Regions from separate parts of the Sphingomonas sp. 22R3R2A-7 genome, predicted to be linked through region 2. Evidence: riboswitches for the same ligand, from Rfam matches in the RefSeq annotation. Region 2 holds a riboswitch; the other holds the start of a gene.
What was found. Region 2 has a riboswitch for cobalamin ahead of QP165_RS16360 (HoxN/HupN/NixA family nickel/cobalt transporter). Riboswitches for the same ligand answer to the same signal wherever they lie in the genome.
Positions count from the first base shown of each region.

Region 1: linked by a shared signal. The riboswitch ahead of QP165_RS01305 (TonB-dependent receptor plug domain-containing protein) and the one ahead of QP165_RS16360 (HoxN/HupN/NixA family nickel/cobalt transporter) in region 2 are both predicted to bind cobalamin.

Region 1 is NZ_JASPFR010000001.1:279,156-286,485, reverse strand. Features, by position in the region: gene cobO (cob(I)yrinic acid a,c-diamide adenosyltransferase) at 1-574, opposite strand, end outside; gene QP165_RS01305 (TonB-dependent receptor plug domain-containing protein) at 574-2,532, opposite strand; cobalamin riboswitch at 2,716-2,948, opposite strand; partial or broken gene QP165_RS01300 (HpcH/HpaI aldolase/citrate lyase family protein) at 3,010-3,833, opposite strand; gene QP165_RS01295 (MaoC family dehydratase) at 3,830-4,282, opposite strand; gene QP165_RS01290 (acetyl/propionyl/methylcrotonyl-CoA carboxylase subunit alpha) at 4,282-6,120, opposite strand; gene QP165_RS01285 (nuclear transport factor 2 family protein) at 6,117-6,602, opposite strand; gene QP165_RS01280 (carboxyl transferase domain-containing protein) at 6,607-7,330, opposite strand, start outside.
Region 2 is NZ_JASPFR010000001.1:3,409,082-3,416,411, reverse strand. Features, by position in the region: gene QP165_RS16360 (HoxN/HupN/NixA family nickel/cobalt transporter) at 87-1,076, opposite strand; cobalamin riboswitch at 1,305-1,516, opposite strand; partial or broken gene QP165_RS16355 (molybdopterin molybdotransferase MoeA) at 1,772-2,955, shown strand; partial or broken gene lexA (transcriptional repressor LexA) at 3,023-3,737, shown strand; gene QP165_RS16345 (ComEC/Rec2 family competence protein) at 4,071-5,567, opposite strand; gene QP165_RS16340 (DUF4131 domain-containing protein) at 5,564-6,280, opposite strand; gene gltX (glutamate--tRNA ligase) at 6,320-7,330, shown strand, end outside.

The DNA.
Region 1 (7,330 bases), 3.1 Mb from region 2:
TGACGCCGCCTCGGAACGGATGTTTGACCTGCCCCATCTCGGTCACGAGATCCGCCGCGGCGATCAGCGCGTCGGGGGCATTCCGCCCGGTCGCAACGACATGCGTCATCTCCGGACGCGCCGCAAAACCGCTGAGCACCTCGTCGAGCGGCAGATAATCGTACCGCAGGACGATGTTGATCTCGTCGGCGATGACCATCGCATAGGACGGATCGGCGATCATTCGCCGAACCTCGTCCCAGGCCTCGCGCGCGACGGCAATGTCGCGCGTCCGGTCCTGCGTATCCCAGGTAAAGCCCTCGCCCATCGGTTTGAACGCGACCAGGTCAGGGAATGCATCGAAGATCACCTTCTCCCCCGTCGTCATCGCGCCCTTGACGAACTGGACGATCCCGACCTTTCGCCCATGCCCCATCATCCGGACCGCCATGCCGAGCGCCGCCGTGGTCTTCCCCTTGCCGGGCCCGGTATGGACCATGAGCAGGCCCTTCTCGATCGTCTTGGCTGCGACGATCCTGTCCTGGGCGACCTTCTTCTTGGCCATCCGCGCCTTGTGATCCGCCTCGCTGCGCATCAGAACGCCGCCTTGATGCCGGCATAGGCACCGCGGCCCTGCCCGACATAGCTGAACACTTCTTCGTACCGCTCGTCGAACAGGTTCTCGACGCGCCCGAAGACCGATAGCGTCGGGCTCAGTTGATAGGCGGCGTTGAGATTGACGAGGACATATTCCTGGAGCGACAGCCGTACCGGCACATAGCTCGGATCGGTATACGCATCGTCCTGCTGACGACCATTGTATCGCACCGTCAACGTTCCCGATAAACGCTCGTCACGGCTGAACGCGGTCATGTTGACGCTGCCGATATGGCTCGGCCGGCGAATCTCGACGCTGCCGTCCTCGCGCGCATGCAGATAGGTGTAGGCAAGATCAAACCGCAGTTGCGTTATCGGCCGCGCGCTGGCGAACACCTCGACGCCGCGCTGCTTCGACCGCGTATCGCGGTTGCCGGGCGTCGCGACGAAATCGGGCTCTGGATAAGTGGTGAAGATCTCGTTCGTCAGGCGACTGTTGAAATAGGTCGCGCCGATCGTCGCGCGCTCGCCTCCGAAACTCTGTTCGAGACCGGCTTCCCAACCCTTCGACTTCTCCGGCTTGAGGTTCGGATTGCCGATATAGCGACCATCCGAATAGCCGAAGAGATCGAAATAGCCCGGGTTCTTCACCCCCGTCCCATAGGCGCCGCGAACGCGCGTTCCCGTGGCGAAGCGATAGCTTGCCTGCGCACGGTAGGTGGTGGTGTCGTCGAAGCGCGTATTCTCGTCGCGGCGGACGGAAGCGCCGATCGCCAGCGCGTCATCGATCACGACGTCATACTGGCCGACGATCCCGACATTGTCGGTATGGCGTCGTCCGGTGAATACGAACTCCGAGGGAACTGGGCTAAGCGTCTGGAATTCCTCTCGCTCTACATCGACGGCACCCGTCAGGCGGTGCTGAATCCGGTCGGTCCCGAACCGGAACGCGCTTTCGAACGAGCCCTTGTACCGCCGTCCCTTGTTGCCGAAATTGAGCGCGTCGTCGACGAGTGCCCGTCGCACCGTGTCGGCGAACTGCCCGCTCAGCGCGTTCGTCCAGCGGCCGTCCGCGAGCGCCACCTCGGCGCGTACGAGCCCGTAATAGGCCTCCACCGTACTGCGGGCGCCTGGCGTGTCGACGACTGTGCCGAACTGCGGGCCACTCAACGCCGTGTCGTTGCTGTCGGCGTCTGTATGGCTGTAGCGGCCGACCGCGGTTACCTTGAACGTATCGCCGGGCGACCAGATGAGCTTGCCGGTCGCGCCGACGCTGCTTGCGCCGATGTCGCGCGACCCGCCGCGCGCGGTCGGCGTGCCGTCGGTGAGATAGGTCGAACCCGACAACGCATAGTCGAGGTTCCCGGAAACGCCTGCGATGCGGGCGCCGCCCGAGAATGTGCCGAACGACCCGCCCTCAGCGCGCAGCGTTGTGCCCGGCGCTTCCGCCCCGCTCAGTGTCAGATACTGGATGACGCCGCCGATCGCGTCCGATCCGTATAGCGCCGATTGCTGGCCGCGCAGCACCTCGACCCGCGCCGCCTCGTCCGCGATCAGCGTCCCGAAATCATATTCGCCCTGATAGGGATCGGACACTTCGATCCCGTCGATCAGGACGAGCACATGGTTGCCCTCCGACCCGCGGATGCGCACCTGCGTCGTACCCCCGATCGCGCCCGTCCGACTGACCGCCAGGCCAGGCACGTCACGCAGCACGTCGGACACGATCCGGGTCTGCCGTTGGTCGATCGCGGCGGCATCGATCACCGTCACCGACGCGCCAAGCTGGTCGACCGGCACGGCATCGCCCGAACGCGAGGCGGTGACGACGACCTCGGCACCATCAACCGCGCGCTCGGCCGCCCCTGGCGTCGCCCGATCGGCATCGGCGAACGCCGGCGATGTGGCGGACGCTGCGGTGGCGAGCGCCATCAGCGATACGAAAACTCTGGTCATGAAACGATACCCCCCGGCGTCACGAGCGACCGGCGGGGGCGTGCCGTCCGATGATCCGGACGGTCGGCGCGACGCTTGGGATGGACACCGAACAGCACCCGCCACGCGCACCGATGCGGCCCCCGCCGCATGGTTCGTCGCTCAGACGGAGTACCGTGCCGCGGTCACCCCCTGGACCAAGGCAAGAGCGACCGAGCGCCGGCAGGTCTCCTGGCTCGCGGGTCGACACCCGGTGCACGACCTTCCCGGGCCATGTGCTTGCGCTTCGGCCTAGTGGTCGTCCCCTCGCGACGAGGAGACCTGCGCACCGCGCTCACCGCTTACAGTTGCAGGGACAGCCGCGGCATTGGACGCCTGAACGTCCGCACCGCATTCCCCTTCAAGCCCCGAGGGGCACCGACGCGATCTGCGACCCGGTCTTCACCGGATCGCGACGCCCCGGTAGAACAGATTTTCCGCGCCGCCAATGGGCGCGCGCTACACGCGTGCGAGGATCGCCTGCGCCTGGCGCAGATGCGGCGCATCGATCATCCGCCCGTCGAGTTGCAGCGCCCCGCCTCCGGCGCCGCCGCGAACGCCGCGACGATCGCCTCGGCCCGCGCGACCGTCGCCGCATCGGGCGTAAAGGCTGCGTTGATCGTCGCAACCTGGGTCGGGTGGATCGCCATCATTCCCGTAAATCCGTCCCGGCTTCCTCGTGCGGCATAGGCCGCCAGCCCGTCGAGATCGGCGATCGCGGGATAGACCGTCTCGATCGCCGCCACACCCGCTGCATGCGCGCCGAACAGCAGCAGCGACCTGACCATCCGATAGGGATCGGTATAGTGACCGTCCGCCTCGCGACTCGTCGCCGCGCCGATCGCGGCCGGCAGATCCTCCGCCCCCCACGTCAATCCGCAGAGCCTGTCCGATACCGCCGCATATTCGCCGAGCGTGAATATCGCCGCCGGAATCTCGGTGGCGATCGGCAGGATGGGCGGGCAGTCCGGCCCATAGGCCTCGACCAGCGCCGCGACGGTCGCCTTGCCTGCCGCCTTGGGCAGCATGATCGCATCCGCGCCGCGCGCCGCCTCGATATCGTCGCGGCGATCGTCCGCATCGAGCGGATTGATCCGGACCAGCCGAATGACACCGGCCGGCTCGCCGAGCGCTGCCCGCACCGCAGCGCGCGCGAACGCCTTGCGCGACGGCGCGACCGAGTCCTCGAGATCGAGGATGATCGCATCCGCGCCGCTTGCCGCCGCCTTGCCGAACCGCTCGGGTCGGTCCGCCGGCACGAACAGCAACGACCGCAGCCTCATGCCGTCGACCGGAGCAACAGCGCAGAACGCAGGCATTGGCACACGATCTCGTCGCGCTGGTTGATCAGCCGGTGCGTGAACGTGACGATCCCCGCAGTCGGCCGCGACTTGCTGTCCTTGAGGTCTGTGACGACGGTCTCGGCGCGCATCGTATCACCGATGAAGACCGGTTTCGGATGGACCAGCTTGTCGTAGCCGAGATTGGCGACGAGCGTGCCGAGCGTCGTCTCGCCCACCGACAGTCCCACCATCAGCGCGAAGGTGAAGGTCCCGTTGACCAGGATTTGGCCGAACTCGCTCGCCTTGGCCGCTTCGACGTCGAGATGAAGCGGCTGCGGGTTGTGCGTCATCGTCGAGAACAGCAGATTGTCCGTCTCGGTGACGGTGCGGCGGATTTCGTGGACGATCGCGTCGCCGACCGACCATTGATCGTAATAGCGTCCGGCCATCAGGCGTCCTTCTCGATCTGCACGAGCATCGTGCCATCGCTGACCTGTCCGCCCTCGACGGCGACGAGCTCGGCAACGACCCCGTCGAACGGCGCGGTCAGCGAATGCTCCATCTTCATCGCCTCCAGCGTCACCAGCTTCTGCCCTGACACGACGCGGTCACCCTCGACGACATCGACCGCGATGATCCGCCCCGGCATCGGCGACAGGATCGCGCCATCGGCTGCGGCCCCCACGGCCACCCCCGATGCGCGCCAGCGTTGCAGCAGCCATGTCTGCCCGGCGTCGGATACGAGGACCTCGTCGGCGGGCGTACCCTCCGCGCCATATGCGTCGAGGTCGATCGAGATCGCCTCGTCGTCGAGCAGGAAGCGCGCCGTGCGCCTCGGCGCGGCGTTCAGACGGAAACCGGCGATCGGATTGGCCGCTACCAGCGCCCGCGCGGCCTCGATCAACGCTTCCTCGCGCGGCTGCGTCGCCGGCATCAACGCCTCGTTTTCGCGCGCGATCAGCCCGGTATCGACCGTGCCCGCGACGAAATCCGGATGATCGAGCGCCTGAACCAGGAACCCCGCATTCGACCGTACGGGCCAGACGACGGCCCCGTCGAGCGCAGCCGCAAGCGTTTCGCGTGCGGTCGCGCGATCGGGGCCCCATGCGATGACCTTTGCGATCATCGGATCATAGAAGGGCGATATCTCCGCCCCCTGCTCGACCCCGGTATCGACGCGCGTGCCATCGCCGAGATCGAATGCGACGAGCCTGCCGATCGATGGCAGGAAGTCCCTTGCCGGGTCTTCGGCATAAAGCCGCGCTTCCATCGCCCAGCCGTCGATCGCAAGCTCGTCCTGCCGTCGCGGCAGCGGCTCGCCGCTCGCGACGCGCAACTGCCATTCGACCAGATCCTGCCCCGTGATTTCCTCGGTTACCGGATGCTCGACCTGGAGCCGGGTATTCATCTCCATGAACCAGATCCGGTCCGCGCGCAGGCCTTCGCTCGCATCGGCGATGAACTCGATCGTCCCCGCACCGACATAGTCGACCGCCTGCGCCGCACGGACGGCCGCAGCGCAGATCGCGGCGCGCGTCGCGGCGTCCATGCCCGGTGCCGGCGCCTCCTCGATCACCTTCTGGTGCCGGCGCTGAAGCGAGCAATCGCGTTCGAACAGGTGCACGACGTTGCCGTGCGTGTCCCCGAACACCTGCACTTCGATATGCCGTGGCGAGAGAATGTATTTTTCGATCAGCACATCGCTGTTGCCGAACGACGACGACGCCTCGCGCTGGCACGAGGTCAGCGCATCGGCAAAATCGGTCGCGCTGTCGACGCGACGCATGCCCTTGCCGCCGCCGCCCGCGACCGCCTTGATCAGCACCGGATAGCCGATCGCATCCGCCTCGCGCTGGAGTCGGTCTGGCGCCTGATCCTCGCCAATATATCCAGGCGTGACAGGAACGCCGGCCGCGATCATCCGCTGCTTGGCCGCGTCCTTCAGCCCCATGGCGCGAATGCTGTCGGGATGGGGACCGACCCAGACCAGCCCCGCATCGCGCACCGCCTGCGCAAAATCGGCATTCTCCGACAGGAAACCGTACCCGGGATGGATCGCATCCGCGCCGCTCTCCCGCGCAGCGGCGATGATCCTCTCGCCGACCAGATAGCTTTCGCGCGCGGGGCTCGCGCCGATATGCACGGCCTCGTCCGCCTGCCGGACGTGTAGCGCGTCCCGGTCGGCATCCGAATACACCGCGATCGTGCGAATGCCCATGGCACGCGCCGTGCGGATGATCCGGCAGGCGATCTCGCCCCGGTTGGCGATCAGCAACGAGCCGATCATCGCGCCGGGCATCCGGTGGTGCGCTTCGACCAGGTGATGTTCAAAATTTTCCACCGGCCGGCCTCGCGCACGAGGTCGAAATGATCGGTACCGCAATGCGCGACCCTGCCGTCGACCGTGAAGATATACGGCGACCAGACCATCGCGATGTCGCCGTCGATATCGACCGCGGCGTCGGTCAGCTTTTCGGCATAGCGCTCGGGCCCCGGTCTGAGACCGGCCGCGAACTCCGCCCAGCCGGTACGACGCACCGTGCGCGCCCCGTCAGGGCCCTCCTCGGCGACGGTGGCGCTGCCGTCCGCACGCACCTGCGCGAGGATCGCCTGGCCGTCGCGCGCTGCGAGCGCCGCGAACAGGCCGTTGATCGGCGCCATGACGCCGGCCTCCTCCGTCATCACGGCCGGCGGCAGACCGGTGCCCTTGACGATCGGGGCAACGGGCGTGACCTGACCCGCCGCAAGCAAGAGAGATAGCAGGATCATTCGATTACATCCTGAACACGCCGAACGCAGGGCGTTCGGGAATGGGGGCGTTGAGCGTAGCGGCAAGCGCCAGGCCGAGCACGTCGCGCGTCTGGGCCGGATCGATGATCCCGTCGTCCCAGAGCCGCGCGCTAGCGTACCAGGGATTACCCTCGTTCTCGTATTTCTGACGGATCGGCGCCTTGAACGTCTCGAGGTCTTCCGGCGTCCATGTGTCGGCGTCGCGATGCACCGTCGCCAGCACCGAGGCGGCCTGCTCGCCGCCCATCACGCTGATCCGGCTGTTCGGCCAGCTGAAAAGGAAGCGCGGCGAATAGGCGCGTCCGCACATGCCGTAATTCCCCGCGCCGAAGCTGCCGCCGATCAGGACGGTTATCTTGGGAACGGTGGCCGTGGCGACGGCGGTGACGAGCTTTGCACCATGTTTGGCAATGCCTTCCGCCTCGTACTTGCCGCCGACCATGAAGCCGGAGATGTTCTGGAGGAACAACAGGGGGATCCGCCGCTGGCACGCCAGCTCGATGAAATGCGCTCCCTTTTGCGCGCTCTCGCTGAACAGGACGCCGTTATTTGCGAGGATCGCGACGGGCAGGCCGTGGATATGCGCAAAGCCGCAGACCAGCGACGTGCCGTACAGCGCCTTGAACGCGTGAAACTCGCTGCCATCGACCAGACGCGCGATGACTTCGTGGACGTCATAGGGCGCGCGGACGTCCGAAGGGACGATG
Region 2 (7,330 bases):
GGACCAACTTAGAGCAATTCGCAAAGGCTGCCAATGCACATCGCCCTCACAATCCTCCCCCTGGCGGGGGAGGATCAGCGAAGACCTTACCCCCGCACCACGTCGATCTCGTCGAACCGCTTCCACCGATAGATCGCAAAGCTCAGCACCCAGCACGCGACGAACAGCGCGATGATCGCGAACCCCAGCCCGTTGAAATTTTCCCCCAGCGCGGCAGCAGCGTCCCACACGCCGCCGCTCAGCCCCAGCTTCGACCCGATCAGCGCCAGCGTCTCGATTCCCCCGATCGCGATCGCGACGATCGCCGAGATCAGCGTGATCGTGATGTTGTAGTACAGCTTGCGGATCGGCTTCACGAACGCCCACTCGTACGCGCCGAGCATCACCACGCCGTCGGCGGTGTCGACCAGCGCCATCCCCACCGCGAACAGCACCGGCAGCACCAGCACCGTGCCGATCGACAGACCGTCCGCCGCCTGGCTCGCGGACAGCCCCAGGATCGCCACCTCGGTCGCGGTGTCGAACCCCAGCCCGAACAGGAAGCCAAGCGGCGCCATGTGCCAGCTTTGCGTCACCAGCCGGAACATCGGCCGGAACAGCCGCGCGAGCAGCCCGCGATTGCCGAGCAACAGGTCGAGATCCTCCTCGACATAGGCCCCGCCGCGCCGGACGTGCCCGAACGTCCGCCACACCGATCGCAGGATGATCAGGTTCATCGCCGCGATCGTAAAGAGGAACAGCGCGGAGATCATCGTCGCGACGACGCCGCCGACCTGCTTGAACGCCTCGAACTGCGACAGCGCATTGGCGGTCAGCGCGATCGCGACCGCGGCGATCAGGACGATCCCCGAATGCCCGATCGCAAACCAGAATCCGACCGCGATCGGCCGCTGCCCCTCCTGCATCAGCTTGCGCGTCACATTGTCGATCGCCGCGATGTGATCGGCATCGACCGCGTGACGCAGGCCAAGCCCCCAGGCGAGCAATGCGGTTCCGAGCATCAGCGGCTGTTCGTGGAACAGCGAGAACGCCCACCCCCACGCGGCGATGTTCGCGGCGACCAGCATCGCGAACATCACACCCACACGCTTGCGCACGGAGCCTCGCACCGGTCGTTCGATCGTCAAGCTCGTCATGTCTACCCCCCGGCGTCCGACGCGGGCGGGGGCCTGCCGCGCGAACGGCCGGGACGTGCGCCGGCCGGACGCCATGAGCGGCCGGCACGCGTCGCCGATGCGGCCCCAGCCACATGGTCGTCGCTCAGACGGCGCTTGCCGTGCCTCGGTCACCCCCTGGACCGGGACAAGAGCGACCAGACGCCGGCAGGTCTCCTGGCTCGCGGGTCAAGGCTCGACGCACACCTTCCCAGGCCGATGGCCCAGTGGCTGCCCTTTTTGAGGGGGCGCGTGCGTGTCGCTCGCCGCTTACAGTTGCAGGGACAGCCACGGCATTGGGGCGAACCCCGCACCGCATTCCCATTCAAGCCCCGAGGGGCACCGACGCGATCTGTACCGATCCGGGTTGCGCCCGATCAGCCAATCCAGGTTAGCGCGCTTTGCCGCGGCTGACGACAGGATTTGCATGCGGCACCGTCGCGCACCGCGATCCGCAACGTCTCGGCGGGTCGGGACGTTATCGCACCATCGCCACCCGTAACGCGGCCCGCTATCCCCGTTCGCGGGTTCATACGACCAGCCGCTTACCCCATCTGCCTCCAGCCCCCGCATCGATCCCCCCGCATCCTTTCCCACGCCTGCCCACCGGAGCCTTCATGCCCCCTCTCGTCCCCGTTGCCGAAGCCCAGGCCCGCCTTTTCGCGATGGCCGCGCGCGTTCCTGCCGAGCGCGTTCCCTTGCGCGCCGCGATCGGGCGCTGGGCGGCGGAGGATATCCTCGCGCGCCGGACCCAGCCCGCAACCGATCTTTCGGCGATGGACGGCTATGCGATCCGCTTTGCCGACATGCCGGGGCCGTGGCGCGTGATCGGCGAAAGCGCTGCGGGCCGCCCCTTTGCGGGTACCGTCGGCGCGGGCGAGGCGACGCGCATCTTCACGGGCGCGGCGATGCCCGCCGGCGCGAACACCGTGCTCGTCCAGGAAGAGGCCGCACGCGACGGCGACCGCCTGTCGCTCGACGGCGATGGCCCCGCGTACGAAGGCCGCAACACGCGCCGAAAGGGCCTCGACTTCGCCACCGGCACGCGGCTGATCGCCCAGGGTGACCGGCTGAGCCCGGCGCGCATCGCCGTCGCCGCGACCGGCGGGCATGGCGCGCTCCCCGTCGGGCGGCGCCTGCGCGTCGCGGTCGCCGCGACCGGCGACGAACTCGTCCCCCCGGTTCGACGGAGGATCCCGTCCCCCTGCCCGAATCGAACGGCATCATGCTGGCGGCGCTGCTCGCCGATCTGCCCGTCGACATCGTCGATCTCGGCATCCTGCCCGATCGTCTCGACACGCTGCGCGACGCATTTGCAGGCGTCGACGCCGACCTGCTCGTGACGACCGGTGGCGCGTCGGTCGGCGACCATGATCTCGTCCGCCCCGCGATCGAAGCGGCGGGCGGCAGCATCGACTTCTGGCGGATCGCGCTTCGCCCGGGCAAGCCGATGATGGCGGGGACGCTCGGTCGGACGATGTTGCTCGGCCTGCCCGGCAACCCCGTTTCCGCCTTCGTCACCGCGATCCTGTTCGTCCGCCCGGTCGTCGCGCATATGCTCGGCGCGCGCGATCCGCTCCCGCAGACGACGCACGCGCTGCTCGGCGAGGATCTGCCGCCGAACGAGTCGCGTACCGACTACATGCGCGCCGAACTGCGCGACGGGCGCGCCTATGCCTCGACCATCCAGGACAGCTCGATGCTCCTCACGCTCGCGCGGTCGACCTGCCTGATCGTCCGCGACGGCGACGCGCCGGCCGCGCGTGCGGGCGACTCGGCGGAAATCCTCATCATCGCCTGACGGATCGCTTGACGCCGGACATTGTGTTCCATAGAAGTTCCTCGTCTGTTCCGGACGGAGAACCGCTATGCTCACGCGCAAGCAGCACGAGCTTGTCTGCTTCATCAACGATCGCCTCGCAGAGACGGGCGTTTCGCCCTCGTTCGAGGAGATGAAGGACGCGCTCGACCTGAAATCCAAATCGGGCGTCCACCGCCTGATCAGCGCGCTCGAGGAGCGCAATTTCATCCGCCGCCTGCCGAACCGCGCGCGCGCGCTCGAGATCCTGCGGATGCCCGAGCGTCCGGACATGCCCGCGACGAAATCGGCCGCCGCGAAGCCCGCGCCCCCGGCCGCTCCGGCAAACGCCGAGCCGTCGCCCAGCGTGCGCCCGGCGCATATCCCGGTCGCCGCGAACGACGTCGTCGAGATTCCGCTGCACGGGCGGATCGCCGCAGGCGTGCCGATCGAGGCGTTCGAAGGCAGCTCGATGCTGGCCGTCCCCGCCGCCTTGCTCGGCTCGGGCGAGCATTATGCGCTCGAGGTGTCCGGCGATTCTGATGGTCGATGCGGGAATTCTCGATGGCGACTATGCGCTGATCCGCCGCACCGAGACCGCCCGCGACGGCGAGATCGTCGTCGCACTGATCGAGGACAGCGAGGCGACGCTCAAATATTTCCGCCGCGAAGGCGCGATGGTCCGGCTCGATCCCGCCAACCGCTCCTATGACCCGCAACGCTACGCGCCCGCGCAGGTCCGTGTGCAGGGCAAGCTGTCGGGCATCCTGCGGCGTTACGACTGACTATGGGGTACGCGGGAGGGAGGCGACGAAGCGGTCGACGCTTTCCTGCACCCTTTCGCCAGCTGTCAGGACCGGAAAAAAGCCTCACTCCTATTCCGGCTCTGGCTTACCCCCGTCATCCTGACGAAAGTCAGGATCCAGAGCCAAGAGCCTCGTCCCGTTAGTCCCGGATACGCAAACCGTTCAGCGCGGGCCCAGGCTCGATGCGGGAGCCGGAACTGATCCAGCCCGCACGATACAGCAAAGCCATTACCGCCAACGGTCCACCAGCCAGAAAATCCCGTCAGGAGTTAGCACGAGCGCGTTGTCATCCCGAACGTCGGTGCGCTCCGCTTACGACCAGGACCGGACCCGGCGCCCGGCCCCGTGGCCGAACCGCCCCGCGGATCGTTCGAGCGTCGGTGGCATACGCCAGGGATGCCGGTCACCAGGTTCGAGGACCGTCGCCACCCGCCCCGTCCGCAACGTCAGCGCGACACCGTCGGTATGTTGCAGCGTCGACCGGTCAAGCCTCAGCCACCGCGGTTCGCACGTCTTTGGCAGCCCCCGCTCGCTGACGACGATATCCGCCGCGCGACACGCGGCGACGAGTTCGGCGATCGGCACGCGATACATGCTGCGCGTCGCCAGCACGCGCCAGCGCCGTCCGCCTGCCACGACATCCGTCATGCACAGGTCACGGCTGCACCGCGCATCGGGCTGATCCGCCAGCAGCAACGGCTCGCCGTCGACGCCGCCATTTTCCGCCAGCGTGTCGCGCATATACGCCCCCGCCCGGTCGCGCAGCAGCGCCAGCCCCGCCGCCGTCCGCACTGCGACGTGCCGCCCGTCGCCGGTCACCAGGATATCGGGCGGCGGCGTCGTCAGCGCCCAGATCGCGCCGATCGCAAGCGGGACCGCACCCAGCCGCCGCCAGCGCGTCCGCCAGACCGCGATCCACAGCCCGCCGGTCACCATCGCCGCGAACGCCGCGTCGGGCATCGCGGGCAGCGATCGGACCGCGCCGGGCGCCGCGGCGACCCGGTGTGCCAGCCAGAGCAGTGCGTCGAGCGGCAGCTGAACGAGGGGCCAGACGATCCCGCCAACGCCGACCCCGTCGAGCAGGAGCGCCAGCGCCTCAAGCGGCATGATCACGAACGTCGTCAGCGGGATCGCGACGATATTGGCGAACGCGCCGTAAACGCCCGCCTTGTGGAAGTGATAGACGGCGATCGGCATCAGCGCGATCTCGACGACCAGCCCGGTCAGCAGCAGCGATCCGAGCCCGCGGGCGACCCGCGCCAGACGGCGCTCTTCGTGCGCACCGAAGAATTCCCGGATCGCAGGATGTTCGTGGAGCGCGATGATCGCCGTGATCGCGGCGAACGACAACTGGAAGCTCGGCCCCGCGGCGGAGTCCGGGCGCACCAGCATCACGCACATCGCCCCCGCCGCGACCAGCCGCAACGTCATCGCCTCGCGCCCCATCGCCAGCGCCGCGAGCACGAGCAGCGCGGCGACGCAGGATCGGATCGTCGGCACCTGGCTGCCCGTCAGCAACGTATAGCCGATCGCCGCGGCAGCCCCCGCCATCGCCGCGATCAGCGGCAGCCGGACGTGGCGCGCCAGCCAGGGAAACAACGCGAGCAGCCGCATCACCACCAGCATCGTCGCCGCGACCGCCGCGGTGATGTGCAGCCCGCTGACCGACAGGAGGTGTGCTAGCCCGGCGCGGCGCATCGCCTGCGAATCCGCGTCGCTGATCGCCCCGACATCGCCCGTCGCCAGCGCCGCGGCGATGCCCCCTGCACTCCCCGTCAGTCGCGATTCGATATGCTGCGACAGCGTCACGCGTATCCCCGCCCCCGGCCGCTCGGCACGATCACCCGGACCGGCGCGAATCCCCTGCCCGTCGCGCCGATCTCCGCGAACCACGCGACGCGGGCAAAGTCATAGGCGCCCGGAACGGCCGGCAGCGCGGGCGGCATCAGCCGCGCGCGCAGACCGATGACCGCACCTCGCCCGAGCAGCGTCGGCACGTCATGCTCGGCGAGGTTGACGCGGATCCGGTAGGGCAATGCCACCGGCCGCCCTTGCCCATCCGCGCCCGCGCCCTCGGGCAGCAGCGTCAGACGGACGAGGTCGCGGTCGACCAGCGGCTCGATCGATTCGACCCGCGCCCGGAACGTGGCGAAGGTCGGGCCGCCAAGCACGGGACGCGCGACGCTGTCTGACCTCAGCCAGGTCAGCCCAAGGCCGAGGCCCGCGGCCAGCGCCCCGATCGCCAGCGCCCGCGCCGCGCGCCCGCCCTGCCCGATCGCCAGTCCCGCCAGCGATATCGCCGCCAGCATCAGCAACGCGACGCGCCACGCCGCCGGACCGGGCAGCGCGAACCACAACGCGACCCCGCCCCCCGTCATCACCGGCAGCCACAAGGCGAGCTGATCGCGCTCCGCCTCCAGCCAGCGCTCGACCGCGATGCCTGCCGCCACCGCCCATTGCGGCACGCCCATTTGTCGCCGCCACGGACGCATGCTAGGGGCGGCGACGGCTGTCATGGCCATCGTTTCTCCATCGTTTCTACAGTCTGGGAGCACCCGCGGTTGGGCGCAATATCTGATACGGATGCCGTCGGTTCGGCCGCACCCGTGGTTACCCGTTTCGCTCCGTCGCCGACGGGGTTCCTGCATCTTGGCGGCGCGCGCACCGCGCTGTTCAACTGGCTGTTCGCAAAGGCGAATGGCGGCAAGTTTTTGCTCCGGATCGAGGATACCGACCGGGTCCGCTCGACCCAGCCGGCAATTGACGCCATTCTGGACGGAATGCGCTGGCTCGGGCTCGACTGGGACGGCGACGCGATCATGCAGTTCGCCCGCGCCGACCGTCACGCGCAGGTCGCGCACCAGATGGTCGAGGCGGGGCACGCCTATCGCTGCTACATGACCAACGACGAGATCGCGGCGATGCGCGCCGAGGCACAGGCAGCCAAGAAGCCGCTGCGCATCCGCAGCCCGTGGCGCGATCGCCCGGCGAGCGAGGCGCCCGATCTGCCGCATGTCGTCCGCCTGCGCGCACCGCAGGAAGGCGCGGTCACGATCGAGGACCGGGTTCAGGGCGCGGTCACCGTCCGCAACGAGGAGATCGACGACCTCGTCCTGCTCCGCTCCGACGGGACGCCGACCTACATGCTCGCGGTCGTGGTCGACGATCATGATATGGGCGTGACGCACGTCATCCGCGGCGACGATCACCTTAACAACGCGTTCCGCCAATTGCCGATCTACCGCGCGATGGACGCGATCGAGGGCGGCTGGCCCGATCCGATCTACGCACACATCCCGCTGATCCACGGGTCCGACGGCGCCAAGCTGTCGAAGCGCCACGGCGCGGTCGGGATCGAGGCGTACCGCGACGAGATGGGCATCCTTCCCGAGGCGTTCGACAATTACCTGCTCCGGCTCGGCTGGGGACATGGCGACGCGGAGATCATCAGCCGCGATCAGGCCGTCGAATGGTTTGACCTCGGCGGCGTCGGCAAGTCACCGTCGCGCTTCGATCTCAAGAAGCTCGAAAACCTCAACGGTCATTATATCCGCGAGGCCGACGACGCACGG